Regions from separate parts of the Streptomyces sp. NPDC021225 genome, predicted to be linked through region 1. Evidence: riboswitches for the same ligand, from Rfam matches in the RefSeq annotation. Region 1 holds a riboswitch; each other region holds the start of a gene.

Region 1 (4,649 bases):
CGGGGTCTCGCACGGCGACCCGGTAGCCGTCGCCCGTCGCCAGCACGTCGACCCATCGGCCGCCGGGGTGGCCGCAGCGCCGCTCGCAGCCGGAGAAGTACACGGGCGGACGGCCCGGCGGCGGGCCCTGGTCCGGCGGCGGGTCCGGGCGGCCGTCGCCGGACGCGGCGCCCGCCACCGCGCGCGCCGCGTCGGCGCGCACATTGGCCAGGGACTTGGCGCAGCCGGGCCGCCCGGTGCACGCGGCGATCCCGAGCCACGGGGAGTGCGGCGTGGCCACCAGCCCGGCGTCGGCGAGTTCCCGCAGCGCGGCCCGTGCCTCGTCAGGGGAGAAGCCGGGCAGCACCACGCCGCGCCAGGGTGTCACACGCAGCTCGCCCGAGCCGCCCCGGGAGGCGAGCCCGGCCAGCAGCCGCCACTGCGTGGCGGAGAGCCGCCCCAGCGGGACGGCGACGGACACCGCGCACCGCCCGTCAGGCCCGACGACGAGCCCGACGGCGGGCGTGGGGTCGGCGGCGGGTGTGCCCGCTGTGGTGGTCGGGGACTGGGGGCCGAGGGGTGTGGCCTGGATCCCCGCTGCGGCGAGTCGCCCGGCCAACCGGTCGGCCGTCACGGCGTGTCGCGCCGGCAGCTCGCGGACGCGCCAGGCCCGTGTGCCGCTCGCGCGCACCGCGTCGAGAAACGCCACGGCTGCCAGCGCGGCCGCGCGCGGCGCGTCCTCGGCGCGCACCAGGAGTTCGGCGCCCGAGGGGCCGTCACCGAGCCCGGGGGGACCCGGCGGCCGCGCCCTGCTCGGCGTGTCGTCGCCCGCTGCCCGCCCGGCCCGGCGCGCCGCGACGCCCGGCGCGCCGGAGTGGTCCGTCGCGCCGGAGTGGTCCGTCGCGTCAGGGCGGTCCGTCGCGTCGGGGGAGTCGGCGGCGTTCGGTGCGGTGGAATCCGCGCGCGCGAGTCCGTGACCCCCGGCGGAGCCGAGCCGCAGCACCGCCTCGCCGTCCGGAGTTGCGATCAATGTCACATCCGCGCCCAGCGCCGACACATCGCCGCGCCCGTCGTCGAGAGCGAACAGGAACCGGCCCGACAGCCCCGCCAGTTCGGCGAATCCGGACCCCGCGGGCACCTCGTCGCACAGCAGCGCGTCCAGCGCCCTCGCCCACGCCGGGGCATCCGCGTGCCCGGCCCCGTCCAGCCCGGACAGCGGGGACGCCACGATGTTGCGCACCCGGTCGTGGCGGTCCGACGGGAGCAGCCCGGCCGCCCGCAGCCGGGCCGCGAGGCCGGCCCCGCACCCCGCGTCGAGTCCGCGCAGCTGGAGATTGCCCCGGGAGGTGAGGTCCAGTCGGCCGTCTCCCAACTCCTCGGCCACGCCTGCCAGCACCAGCGCCTGACGTGCCGTCAGCAGCCCGCCCGGCACCCGCACCCGGGCCAGCGCGCCGTCGTCCGCCGGGTGCAGCCGCAGCGCGCCGGGACACGCGTCGTCGCGCCCGCGCACGGGGGTTTCATCCCCTGGTGGGGCGGTTGTCGGGGGGAGGGGCATGGCGGCGAGCATACCGACGATCCGCTTCGCCTCACCGCCCCGTGGCAGGTCGAGAAGCCCTACTATGCTCACCGGCGGGTCGGTCCCGGCCCGCCACTGCACAAGACGGCACAAGGGTAGGAAGCCGGTGGAAATCCGGCGCGGTCCCGCCACTGTGAGCGCGGCAGCCGGTACGCGGCGGCCGGGCGAGCCAGGAACTCCCGCCGTCTTCGAACCCGCCCGGGGCGCGGACCCCGAGGAAGGCCTGCCGTCGCATGATCCTGCTGCTGTCGACGTCCGACACCGACCTGCTCAGCGCCCGCTCGGCACCGACCCCGGTGCCCTACCGGCTCGCCAATCCCGCCCGGCTCCCGCTGGACGACCTCCCCGCGCTCCTCGACGGCGTCGAACTCGTCGTCGTACGGCTGCTCGGCGGGGTGCGCGCCTGGCAGGAGGGGCTCGACACGCTGCTCGCCGGGGACCGCCCGGTCGTGGTCCTGACCGGAGAACAGGCCCCGGACGCCCAGCTCATGGAGGCCTCCACGGTCCCCGTCGGGATCGCCGCCGAGGCCCACGCCTACCTCGCGCACGGCGGGCCCGGGAACCTCGGTCAGCTGGCCCGCTTCCTGTCCGACACCGTCCTGCTCACCGGCCACGGCTTCGAGTCGCCCGCCCCCGCGCCCTCCTGGGGCGCGCTGGAGCGCACCGCGCGCGAGGGTGTCACCGGCCCGCGGGTCGCGGTGCTCTACTACCGCGCCCACCACATGAGCGGCAACACCGCCTTCGTCGAGGAGCTCTGCCGGGCCGTCGAGGACGCCGGGGCCCGCCCGCTCCCGCTGTACGTCGCCTCCCTGCGCGCGCCCGAGCCCGAGCTGCTGGAGGCCCTCGCCGGGGCCGACGCGGTGGTCACCACCGTGCTGGCCGCGGGCGGCACCCGGCCCGCCGAGGCGTCGGCCGGCGGCGACGACGAGGCCTGGGACGCGGGGGCGCTGGCCGCGCTGGACGTCCCGGTGCTCCAGGCGCTGTGCCTGACCGGCCCGCGCGCCGCCTGGGAGGAGAACGACGAGGGCCTCTCGCCCCTGGACGCGGCCACCCAGGTCGCCGTCCCGGAGTTCGACGGACGGCTGATCACCGTGCCGTTCTCCTTCAAGGAGACCGACCGGGACGGCCTGCCCGTCTACGTCGCCGACCCCGAGCGCGCCGCGCGTGTCGCCGGGATCGCGGTACGACACGCCCGGCTGCGCCACATACCCGCGGGTGACAAGCGCCTCGCGCTCGTCCTCTCCGCCTACCCCACCAAGCACTCCCGCATCGGCAACGCGGTCGGCCTGGACACCCCCGCCAGCGCCGTCGCCCTGCTGCGCCGACTGCGCGCCGAGGGCTTCGACCTCGGCCCCGAGGACGGGCCCGACGCGCTGCCCGGCCTCGCCTCCGGCGACGGCGACGAGCTGATCCGCGCCCTGATCGAGGTGGGCGGCCACGACCAGGACTGGCTCACCGAGGAGCAGTTGGCCCGCAACCCGGTCCGGATCCCCGCCGCCGACTACCGCCGCTGGTACGCCCGGCTGCCGCAGGAGCTGCGCGAGGCGGTGGAGGAGCACTGGGGGCCGCCGCCGGGCGAGATGTTCGTCGACACCAGCCGCGACCCGGAGGGCGAGATCGTGCTGGCCGCGCTGCGCCGCGGCAACCTCCTCGTCGTCATCCAGCCGCCGCGCGGCTTCGGCGAGAACCCGATCGCCATCTACCACGACCCCGATCTGCCGCCCTCCCACCACTACCTGGCCGCCTACCGCTGGATCGCCACCCCCCGGGCCGACGGCGGCTTCGGCGCCGACGCCATGGTGCACCTGGGCAAGCACGGCAACCTGGAGTGGCTGCCCGGCAAGAACGCGGGCCTGTCCGCCGCCTGCGGCCCCGACGCCGCGCTGGGCGATCTGCCGCTGATCTACCCGTTCCTGGTCAACGACCCCGGCGAGGGCACCCAGGCCAAGCGCCGCGCCCACGCCACCCTCGTCGACCACCTCGTGCCGCCCATGGCCCGCGCCGACTCCTACGGAGACATCGCGCGCCTGGAGCAGCTGCTGGACGAGTACGCCGCCATCTCCGCGATGGACCCGGCCAAACTCCCCGCCATCCGGGCCCAGATCTGGACCCTCATCCAGGCCGCCCGGCTCGACCACGACCTCGGCCTGGAGCAGCGGCCGGAGGACGACGGCTTCGACGACTTCCTGCTGCACGTGGACGGCTGGCTGTGCGAGGTCAAGGACGCCCAGATCCGCGACGGACTGCATGTCCTGGGCGCCGCCCCCTCCGGCCCCGAGCGCGTCAACCTCGTCCTGGCCATTCTGCGCGCCCGGCAGATCTGGGGCGGCACCACGGCGCTGCCCGGGCTGCGCGAGGCACTGGGCCTCGACGAGTCGGCCGCCGGCCGCACCGACACCGACGAGGCGGAGGACAGGGCCCGCGCCCTCGTCCAGGCCATGGAGGACGCCGACTGGGCCCCGGAGGCCACCGAGAAGGCGTGCCTGGGCCTGCCCGACGCGCAGCGGGACGCGGTCGCCGCGATCCTCGACTTCGCCGCCCGGGAGGTCGTGCCGCGGCTGGCCGCCACCACCGACGAGATCGACCACGCGGTGCACGCGCTGAACGGCGGCTTCGTGCCCGCGGGCCCCTCCGGCTCACCGCTGCGCGGCCTGGTCAACGTCCTGCCGACGGGCCGTAACTTCTACTCCGTCGACCCCAAGGCCGTGCCCAGCCGCCTGGCCTGGGAGACCGGCCAGGCGCTCGCCGACTCGCTGCTGGAGCGCTACCGCCGCGACAACGACGGCGCGTGGCCGCGCTCCGTCGGCCTGTCGCTGTGGGGCACCAGCGCGATGCGCACCTCGGGCGACGACGTGGCCGAGGCGCTCGCGCTGCTGGGCGTCCGCCCGGTGTGGGACGACGCCTCGCGGCGTGTCACCGGACTCGAACCCGTCCCCCTCGACCAGTTGGGCCGCCCCAGGGTCGATGTCACGCTGCGCATCAGCGGCTTCTTCCGTGACGCCTTCCCGCACGTCGTGGCGCTGCTCGACGACGCCGTACGCCTCGCCGCCTCCCTCGACGAGCCCGAGGGCGACAACTACATCCGTGCCCACGC
Region 2 (4,649 bases), on a different contig from region 1:
TCCCGCCGGGGTGGTACATGCTCACGGCGGCGGACGAGGAGGGGACTCCGTCGAAGGCGGTGTGGGTGAAGGTGCCCGCCTCGAAGGACACCCCCGAACACTGACCGCCCCGATCCCCCGCCCGACAGCCGCGGCGCGGTGACTACGGGGCCGCCTGCGGCTGGATACTCCCCTTACCCGCCCCTTCCCGTAACCAAGGACTTCGCCCCTGGACCCCGGGGGCCGGGGCAGTGCCCCCCCCACTTGGCGGAGCCGCATATCGATGCCGCGGGAAGGGGCGGGTAAGGGGACAGCGCCGATATGCGGCTCCGCCGTGTGGCCGCGGGGACACGCCCAAGGCGGGCGTGATGACTATTTCGCGTTGCGCGCCAGGTCGAGGGCGTACCGCGGCCACCATCGGCCGGCGTGCGGGCCGCCCTTGCAGGTGCCGTCCGACTCGCCCGGACGCTTGATCCACAGATACGCGGCGACCGCGGCGTCGCCCGTGCGGACCGTGGGCGTCTCGCCCAGCGCCCGCCCCTTGGGGTTGCACCAGGCCTCGGGGTCCTCCTTGCCCGGCACCGGCCCCTTGCCGTTGCGGCTGGTGTCGATCACGAAGGGCTTTCCGCCGACCAGGGCGGAGAGCTTCCTGCCGTACGCCTTGTTGTCCGCGGTGGTCTGATAGTTGGCGATGTTGAGCGCGAAGCCGTCGGCCTTCTTCAGCCCGGCGCGCCGCAGCGGCTCGGCCATCCGGCGCGGATCCTTGATCCAGTGCGGATTCCCCGCGTCCAGATAGACCTTGGTGCGGGGCAGCCCCTTGAGCTTGTCCACGGCCCCGGTCAGCAGGTCGTAACGCTCCTCGAGGAACCGCCTGGGCGTGCAGCCGTCCACCGCGTGGGGCAGTGCGTCCGGCTCCAGGATGACCGTGGCGGCCCGGTCGCCGATGCCCCTGACCGCCTTGTCCAGCCAGGCGCGATACGCGTTGCCGTCGGCGGCGCCGCCCTTCGAGTACTGGCCGCAGTCGCGGTGCGGGATGTTGTAGAAGACCAGCAGCGCGTCACGCTCCTCCGACACGGCGGCCTCGGTGAACCCCCGCGCCTGGCCCTCCGGGTCGTCCACCCCCAGCCACTCCGCGACCGGCTGCGCGGCGATCTTCTGTATCAGCTTCGCCTCGCCGGTCTCCCCCTTCCTGCGGTACTCGGCGACCTGCCGGGCCGCGGCGCCGTCCGGGTTCACCCAATACGGCACGACATTCCGGGGCCGCTGTGCGGGCCTCGCCGCCGCGATCGCCTCCTCCTCGCGATCGGAACGCCCGGAACCCGACGAGCCGAAGCAGCCGGAGAGCGTCACGAGCGACAGCAGCGCCCCCACCGCCGCCCCGGCACGGACAGATCCTCGCCGACGGCCGGTGTAACTCCCGTACATCCACTCCCCCTTGGGTGCACGCTCCGGGGGACACCCCTCAGGCCCCCGGCAGGACAAGACCGGTCGAAACCATGCTTACACACCACACCGGCCCTCACGGGGTTATCCACAGCCCTTTGCGTGAATTCGCCCGTACGGCGCGAAGCGGCCCCTCCGGGACCGGTTGACAGGTACCCGTCCGCCTGGGACTCTCCGATGCGACAAGTCAACACAACGAGACGACGGTGTACAGGAACCCGGTGCGAATCCGGGACGGTCCCGCCACTGTGACCAGGAGTCGGCGCGCGCGAACGGCGCCGCACTTCCGGGAGTCAGGAACTGGCCGTCGTTCTCCTTCCTGCTGAGGGGCGTGGAAACCCCACTAGGAGGCAACAGCGGATGTCCCTGCACACGGCACGGCACACCGACCCCGCGGCCGTCTCGGCCGCCACCGCCCACACCCGCGACTGGCTGATCGCGGCCGGCGCGGTCATCCTCGCTCTCATCGCCCTGTACGCGGTCTTCATCGACAACGGCTCGCTGATCTCGGCGACGGGCGACTATCTGCACGAGTTCTCGCACGACGGCCGGCACCTCTTCGGTGCCCCCTGCCACTGACGGGTCCGGCACCCCATGGCAGACGGTCACGTTCCCGTACTCCCCCTGCTCCGGCGTGGCCTGGCGGCGGGCGCCCTCGCGGGCCTCGCCACCGGGCTGTTCTCCCTGCTGCTGGCCGAGCCCCTGATGGACCGTGCCATCCGGCTGGAGGAGAAACGCCAGGAGAGCGAGCACTCGCACGCCGCCGCGGCCGCGGCGGTCACCCACCACGAGGAGCTGTTCTCCCGCTCCACCCAGCACTTCGGCCTCGTCGTCACCGCCGTGGTCGTCGGGCTGGCGCTCGGCGTCTTCTTCGCGGTCGCGCACGCGCTCGTCCACCGCGGATCCGACACCTCCGCACGCCCCTGGCCCCGCGCGCTCACCCTCGCAGCGGCGGGCTTCACCGGCCTCTCGCTCCTGCCAGGCCTGCGCTATCCGGCCAACCCGCCGGGCGTCGGCGACGCGGGCACGGTCGGCGACCGCCAGGCGATGTGGCTCGCCGCGGTGGCGATCGGCGTGCTCGGCATGGTGCTCGCCCGGCTGGTGCACGTCCGGCTGACGGCGGCGGGCCGCGGTCCCGCCGTGGCCCAGACGGCGGTCGCCGCGACCGTCGTCGCGGTGCTCCTCGCCCTGTTCGCCCTCCCCGACAACCCCGACCCGGTCCCCGTCGAGTCCACACTGCTCTGGGACTTCCGGATGCTCTCGTTCGCCTCGCACGCGGTGATGTGGGCGGTCCTCGGCGCCACGTTCGGCGCCCTCGGCCTCCGCGCCCTGCGCGAGCGCGGCACGACGACTCACCGGCCGGACCCGGTCCCGACCGCGGCGTAACCCTCGGGCCCGGTGGGCGGGCTTCCCCGCCTACCGGCTCCCCGTCAGATACGCCGACACCACCACCGTTCCGCCGCGCGCCCTGCCGCCCGCGAGCAGCCGCAGCTCCGCGCGGCCCCCGGCCCGCGCCGCGTACACCCGCCGCGCGTCGAACCGCGTGGCGGTGACCATCGCGACGTCCTCGACCGTGAACTCGGCCACCGTCCCGTCCGCCCGGGACACCCGCACCGCGTCGCCGCGCCTGACCCCGCCGAGGCGGCGGAGGACCCCCGCGTCGGCCGGCCCGACCAGCACCGCCGCCCCCGAGGCGCCCGGCCGCGCCCCCATCCCGTACCAGCCCCCGCTCCCGTCCCGGCCCTGGCCGGCGACCGGCGCCGCGATCCCCGCCGACTCGACGACGACGCGCCGCGCCGCCGCGGCCGGCAGCGGGTGCCACGCCCTGGGCAGCGGATGCGTGGGCGGGCGCCCCACGGCCGCCACATCCCCCGTCAACGGCACCGCTCCGCCCAGGCCCTCCGCCGCGTCATGGCCCCACAGCCACAGTCCGAGCAGCAGCGCCGCCCAGGCCACCCCCGCGATCGCCCTCGCCCGGCCGACGCCGCCGGGGCGCTTCCCGTACACCGCCGTCAGCCCGACGCCGCGGCGACCGGGCGACGGCGGCGCCGCACCGCCATCCCGGCGACGGCCAGCGCCGTGACTCCGGAGAGCACCAGGCCGTACGCCTCGGCCCCGCCGAGGCCGCGGCGCGCCGCGTCGTCGGCCGGGGCGAGGTCCGAGTGGGCGCGGTGGACATGGCCGGGGCGTGCGGGGGCGGCGTCCTCCTGGTCCGCGACGGCGGGGCCGGCGATGGCCAGGACCACCGCCGCCGCACAGACGGCCATACGGAGCGTGAGGGCGAGCGGGCGCATGGTGAAACCTCCTGATACCACCGAGGCTCACGCGCACCGCCGGAAGCCGCATCCGCTGCGGCCCCCGGCTGCTCCGTACGGGTCAGACGCGCTCCGGTACGTTGCGGCGCGTTCCGGCGGGCGTCAGATCCGCTCGACCAGGTCCGCGATGGAGTTCACGACCGTGGACGGCCGGAAGGGGTGCCGGTCGATCTCATCGGGCTGGGTGACCCCCGTGAGCACCAGGAAGGTCTCCATGCCCGCCTCGAGACCGGCCAGCACATCGGTGTCCATCCGGTCGCCGATCATGGCGCTGCTCTCGGAGTGCGCGCCGATCGCGTTCAGCCCGGCCCGCATCATGAGGGGGTTCGGCTTGCCGACGAAGTACGGCTCGGCCCCCGTCGCCTTGGTGATCAGCGCGGCCACGGAACCGGTCGCGGGCAGCGCGCCCTCCGCGGAGGGCCCGGTCTCGTCGGGGTTGGTGGCGATGAAGCGGGCGCCGTTGTCGATCAGGCGGATGGCCTTGGTGAGCGCCTCGAAGCTGTACGTACGGGTCTCGCCGAGCACCACGTAGTCCGGCTCGACGTCGGTGAGGACGTAGCCGATGTCGTGCAGGGCCGTGGTCAGCCCCGCCTCGCCGATCACATACGCCGTGCCGCCGGGCCGCTGGTCGTCCAGGAACTGCGCGGTGGCCAGCGCGGACGTCCAGATGTTGGCGACCGGCACGTCGAGGCCGATCCTGGACAGCCGGGCGTGCAGATCGCGCGGGGTGTAGATGGAGTTGTTGGTGAGCACGAGGAAGGGCTTGCCGGACTCGCGCAGCCGCTTGATGAAGGCATCGGCCCCGGGCACCGGGATGCCCTCGTGCATCAACACCCCGTCCATGTCGGTGAGCCAGGACTCGATCGGCTTGCGCTCTGCCATTGCGGACTCTCCTGCCATGCGCCAGTAACG
Region 3 (4,649 bases), on a different contig from region 1:
AGTTCAGGGCCGCCAGTCGTCGCTGAAACCTGGACGGGAGGCCGTCCGGCGCCGGGACGGCCGTCAGCGCAGCGCCGTGCGGAGCCACTGCCGGATCTCCGGAGTGACGGGGTCGGTGATGTCGGCGAACTCGGTCTGCTTGGTCAGGAACTTCGCCACGTAGGGGCAGACGGGCACGGCGCGGTGCCCGGTGTCGCGTACGTCGGTCAGCGCCTCCTGGACGAGGCGGAAGGCCAGGCCCTGCCCGGCGAAGGCGTCGTCGATCTCGGTGTGGTAGAAGACCCGCTGCTCGTCGTGGTCGCGGTACTCCGTGAAGCCGGCGAGCTCGCCGTCGACCAGGATCTCGTAGCGGTGGAGCTGGTCGGCTCGGCGGACGACGGGAATTGCGGCCGGCTGTGTCATCGTGTTCCATTCGGCGTCGGCGGTGCGGGGGTCACGCTCGGTGCCACCCTAGACCGCGAGGTGAGGACGGTGTGCCGGTGTGCGCACCGGGCCTTGCCCGACAGCGCACCGTCCCTCGGGAGTGGGTATGGATCTGCGGCAGATGGAGGTCGTCGTCGCCGTCGCCGAGGAAGGCGGCTTCACCGCGGCGGCGCGGCGCCTGCACGTGGTGCAGTCGGCGGTGTCCGGCACGGTCCGGGCGCTGGAGAAGGAGATGGGGACCCGGCTGTTCGAACGCACCACCCACCGGGTCTCCCTCACCCCGGCCGGAGAGGCGTTCGTGCCGGCGGCCCGCACGGCGCTGCGGGCGGCCGAGCAGGCCCGGGCCGCGGTCGACGTGGCGCGCGGCGAGTTGCGCGGGCAGGTCACGGTCGGCACCATGCAGGGAGTCTGGGTCGGTCTGCACCGCGCGCTGGCCGCGCTGCGGGCGGAACACCCCCGTGTGGTGGTCCGGCTCCGGCAGGCCCCGGTGGCCGACATCCGGCAGGCGCTGCGCGACGGCACGGTGGACCTCGCCGTGGTGGCCCTGGACCGCCAGCAGCAGCGGGGGCTGGTGACCCGCCCGCTGGTGCGCGAGGAGATGGTGCTCACGGCCTCGCCCGCGCGTGGCTTCGCCCAGGAGGACCGGGTCACCTTCGCCGAGATCGCCCGGATGCCGTTCATCGACTTCACACCCGGCTGGGCGATCCGCGGCGCGGTGGACCGGGCCTTCCGGGCCGCCCTGGTCGAGCGCGGCACCGCCTTCGAGGTCAACGACATCGTCGCGGCGTCCGAACTCGTCCGCCACGACCTCGGGGTGTGCGTCATGCCGGAGTCCATCGCCGCTCGTTTCCCCGATCTGACCCTGCGCAGGTTCGACCGGCGCCCGCCGCGCTGGAACGTGATGGCGGTGTGGCCCCGGGGGGAGACACCCCCGGCGGCCGCCGCCCTGTTGCGACACCTCGCCTGACCCCGGTCGGCAGCGGGCCGCGAGCGCCGCCCCCGCTGTCCGGGGTGCGGGGCTCGCGTACGGGCCGGGGCCGGCCGTCAGCCGGCGGTGTGGCGGGCCGCCCGGTGCTCGGTGGTCCAGTAGAGCAGGGCCAGGAGCGGCAGGACGCACTCCGCCGCGGGCCCCGGTCGGGACGCTGCGGCGGAGTGCCCTCCTCGGCCTTGCTCGGCCTTGGTCGGCTTCTCAGCGCTTCTGGAGCGCGGTGCCCAGCGTGTCGGCGGCCAGCTTGATGGCGACCTGCGCGGCGTGGGTCTCGCGCATCGCGTTGACCATGACGAAGTCGTGGATGATGCCCTGGACGCGCACGGCGGTGACCGGGACACCGGCCTGGCGCAGCTTGTTCGCGTAGGCCTCGCCCTCGTCCCGCAGGACGTCCGCCTCAGCGGTGATCACCAGGGCCGGCGGCAGACCCGTCAGCTGCTCCGTCGTGGCGCGCAGCGGCGAGGCGGTGATCTCGGCCCGCTGCGCCTCGTCGGTGGTGTACTGGTCCCAGAACCACTGCATGCCGTCCCGGCGCAGGAAGTAGCCGGTGGCGAACTGGTGGTACGAGCCGGTGTCGAAGCTCGCGTCGGTGACCGGGTAGAACAGCACCTGCTGGACCAGCGGCACATCGCCGCGCTCCTTGGCCATCAGGGTCAGGGCCGCGGTCATGTTGCCGCCGACGGAGTCGCCGGCCACGGCCAGCCGGGTGCCGTCCAGGCCCTTGGACCCGCCCTCCCGGACCACCCACTGGGCGACCGCGTAGTTCTGCTCGATGGCCACCGGGTACCGGGCCTCCGGCGACAGGGCGTACTCCGGGAAGACCACCGCCGCGTTCGCGCCGACGGCCAGCTCGCGGACCAGGCGGTCATGGGTGTGGGCGTTGCCGAACACCCATCCGGCGCCGTGGATGTAAATGATCACCGGCAGCTCCCCGGTGCTGCCCGCGGGCTTGACGATGCGGACCCGGACGCTGCCCGTGGGGCCGCCGGCCACCGTGATCCACTCCTCGTCGACCGCCGGCTTGTCGATCTCGCCGGACTGCACCTCGTCGACCGCCGCGCGGCCCTCAGCCGGGGCCAGATCGAAGAGGTACGGAGGGTTGGCGGTGGCTTCGGCGAAGGCGGCTGCGGCCGGCTCCAGGACAGGCTGGACCGGCGGCACGACGGCATCCGACATCTGGCTCTCCCGAGGTGTGGGGGTAAGGAATGGGGAATTGCCGGGAAGATCGTGGAGATCTCCCGGCTGCTGGGGTCACCCTAGGTCGGCCACCGGTCAACTCTTGTCCGCCAGCGCACCGAGTCTTTCCCCGCAGCGCCATGCGGGGGATCCGGCCGCGGCGTCCGTGCGTCTCGTAGGCCACGTGAGGGCATGTTCCGTCCCGCGGTGCCGCGTAGCGGTCGTGGCCCGGCGCGCGCTAACGTCTCATGGACAAACGACGGCGTGACGGAAGCCGGTGGGAATCCGGCACGGTCGCGCCACTGTGTGTCCGGCGGAGGCCCCGTGCTGCGGGGCGGCCGCCGGGCGAGTCAGACCCTGCGCCGTCGTATGAGCACCGACAACCGGGACGCGTGTTCCCCAGGAGGTTTTCAGCATGGCCCAGTCCGCCGCGCCCGCGCCGAGCACACCGGCCGTCCTCTCCGGCGCCCTGCCGCTGCTCCTCCGCTAACGGCCGAACACACCGTCCGGCAACGGCCGAACACACCCGACACCGCCGTGCCCGTGCCCATCGGGCCCCGGCCGGGTGCCGCGGCCCTCACCGGACCGGCCTTGGGAAACACCACCGTACGACCGGCTCCGCAGCTGAGCCCCGTCATGCAGAGGAACGTCCGTGCCGATAGCACGCCCCGCCCGTCTCACCGCCTTCTTCCTGACCACGACCCTGACGCTGGCCGGCTGCGCCGACGCCACCCCGAACGGCGACCGGCCGTCGGACCGCGCCGCCGCCGGATATCCGCGTACGCTCACCAACTGCGGCCACACGGTGCATATCGCCGGGCCGCCCCGGCGCGCGGTGTCGCTCAACCAGGGCAGCAGCGAGATCCTGCTCTCGCTCGGCCTGGCCGACCGCATGGCGGGCACGGCCACCTGGACCGACCCGGTGCTGAAGGGCCTGCGGAAGGCCAACGCCACGGTGGACCGGCTCGCCGACAACGCCCCCTCGTTCGAGAAGGTGCTGGACCAGGAGCCGGACTTCGTGTCCGCCTCGTTCGAGTCCACCCTGGGCAAGGGCGGCGTGGCCACGCGCCAGCAGTTCGAGGACCTGGGCGTGCCCACCTATGTCTCCCCGGCCGACTGCGCCAAGGACAACACCGGTGACGGCGACGGCTCCCGCGCCACCCCGCTGACCATGGAGAACATCTACCGGGAGATCCGGGACCTCGCCACGGTCTTCGGGGTGGAGAAGCGGGGCGAGCGGCTGATCGGCGCTCTGAAGGCCCGGGTGAAGGCGGCGACCGAGGACATCGACGCCTCCGGCACCACCATGCTCTTCTGGTTCGCCAACTCCGACGCCCCGTACCTGGCCGGCTGCTGTGGCGCGCCCGGCATCATCACCCGGGCGCTGGGCGCCGAGAACGTCTTCGACGACCGCCACGACGAGTGGCCCCAGATCAACTGGGAGGCGATCGCGGACCGCGACCCCGATGTCCTGGTCATCGGCGATCTCTCACGCGAGCAGGAGTCGGCCGAGACCGCCGCGAAGAAGATCGAGTTCCTGGAGTCCAACCCGGTCACACGGACCATGGACGCGGTCAGGCACAAGCGGTACGTCCTGCTCAGCGGGCAGGCCATGAACCCGTCGATCCGCACGGTCGAGGGCATCGAGAAGACCGCCGCCGCCCTGCGCGCGTTCGGGCTCGCCAGGTGACGCCACGCCAAGTGACACCGAGCCAGGTGACGCCACGCCACACGGCCCCTCGCCGAGCCGCGCCCCCCGGAAGCCGCCGGCTCAGGAGCGCCGTGCTGTGGGCGGCGGGGCTCGCCACGCTGCTGGCCTCGGTCGCGGTGGCCATCACCATCGGCCCGGCCAGCATCGGCGTCGCCGACGTCTGGGCCGTGGTGGCCGCCCATCTGGGCTGGGGCACCTCCGACCTGACGCCGATCCGGGCCGGAATCGTCTGGGACCTGCGGCTGCCGCGCACCCTGCTCGCCGCGGTGTGCGGGGCGGGGCTCGCGCTGTGCGGGGCGGTGATGCAGTCGATGCTGCGCAACCCGCTCGCCGACCCCTTTGTGCTCGGCG

Evidence for each region. A riboswitch is a leader RNA that binds a small molecule or an ion and turns the genes downstream of it on or off. The one in region 1 is predicted to bind cobalamin.
Region 2: linked by a shared signal. The riboswitch ahead of ACH4S9_RS00910 (CbtB-domain containing protein) and the one ahead of cobN (cobaltochelatase subunit CobN) in region 1 are both predicted to bind cobalamin.
Region 3: linked by a shared signal. The riboswitch ahead of ACH4S9_RS28765 (ABC transporter substrate-binding protein) and the one ahead of cobN (cobaltochelatase subunit CobN) in region 1 are both predicted to bind cobalamin.

The regions. Positions count from the first base shown of each region.
Region 1 is NZ_JBIRPV010000004.1:693,983-698,631, forward strand. It holds gene ACH4S9_RS21445 (nitrite reductase) at 1-1,546, opposite strand, end outside; cobalamin riboswitch at 1,598-1,757, shown strand; gene cobN (cobaltochelatase subunit CobN) at 1,789-4,649, shown strand, end outside.
Region 2 is NZ_JBIRPV010000001.1:186,501-191,149, reverse strand. It holds gene ACH4S9_RS00920 (galactose oxidase-like domain-containing protein) at 1-104, shown strand, start outside; gene ACH4S9_RS00915 (glycoside hydrolase family 6 protein) at 352-1,404, opposite strand; cobalamin riboswitch at 1,610-1,746, shown strand; gene ACH4S9_RS00910 (CbtB-domain containing protein) at 1,783-2,001, shown strand; gene ACH4S9_RS00905 (CbtA family protein) at 2,017-2,808, shown strand; gene ACH4S9_RS00900 (sortase domain-bontaining protein) at 2,839-3,429, opposite strand; gene ACH4S9_RS00895 (hypothetical protein) at 3,435-3,716, opposite strand; gene ACH4S9_RS00890 (HAD-IIA family hydrolase) at 3,840-4,619, opposite strand.
Region 3 is NZ_JBIRPV010000006.1:683,618-688,266, forward strand. It holds gene ACH4S9_RS28750 (GNAT family N-acetyltransferase) at 64-402, opposite strand; gene ACH4S9_RS28755 (LysR family transcriptional regulator) at 530-1,390, shown strand; gene ACH4S9_RS28760 (alpha/beta hydrolase) at 1,613-2,587, opposite strand; cobalamin riboswitch at 2,831-2,969, shown strand; gene ACH4S9_RS28765 (ABC transporter substrate-binding protein) at 3,291-4,277, shown strand; gene ACH4S9_RS28770 (FecCD family ABC transporter permease) at 4,289-4,649, shown strand, end outside.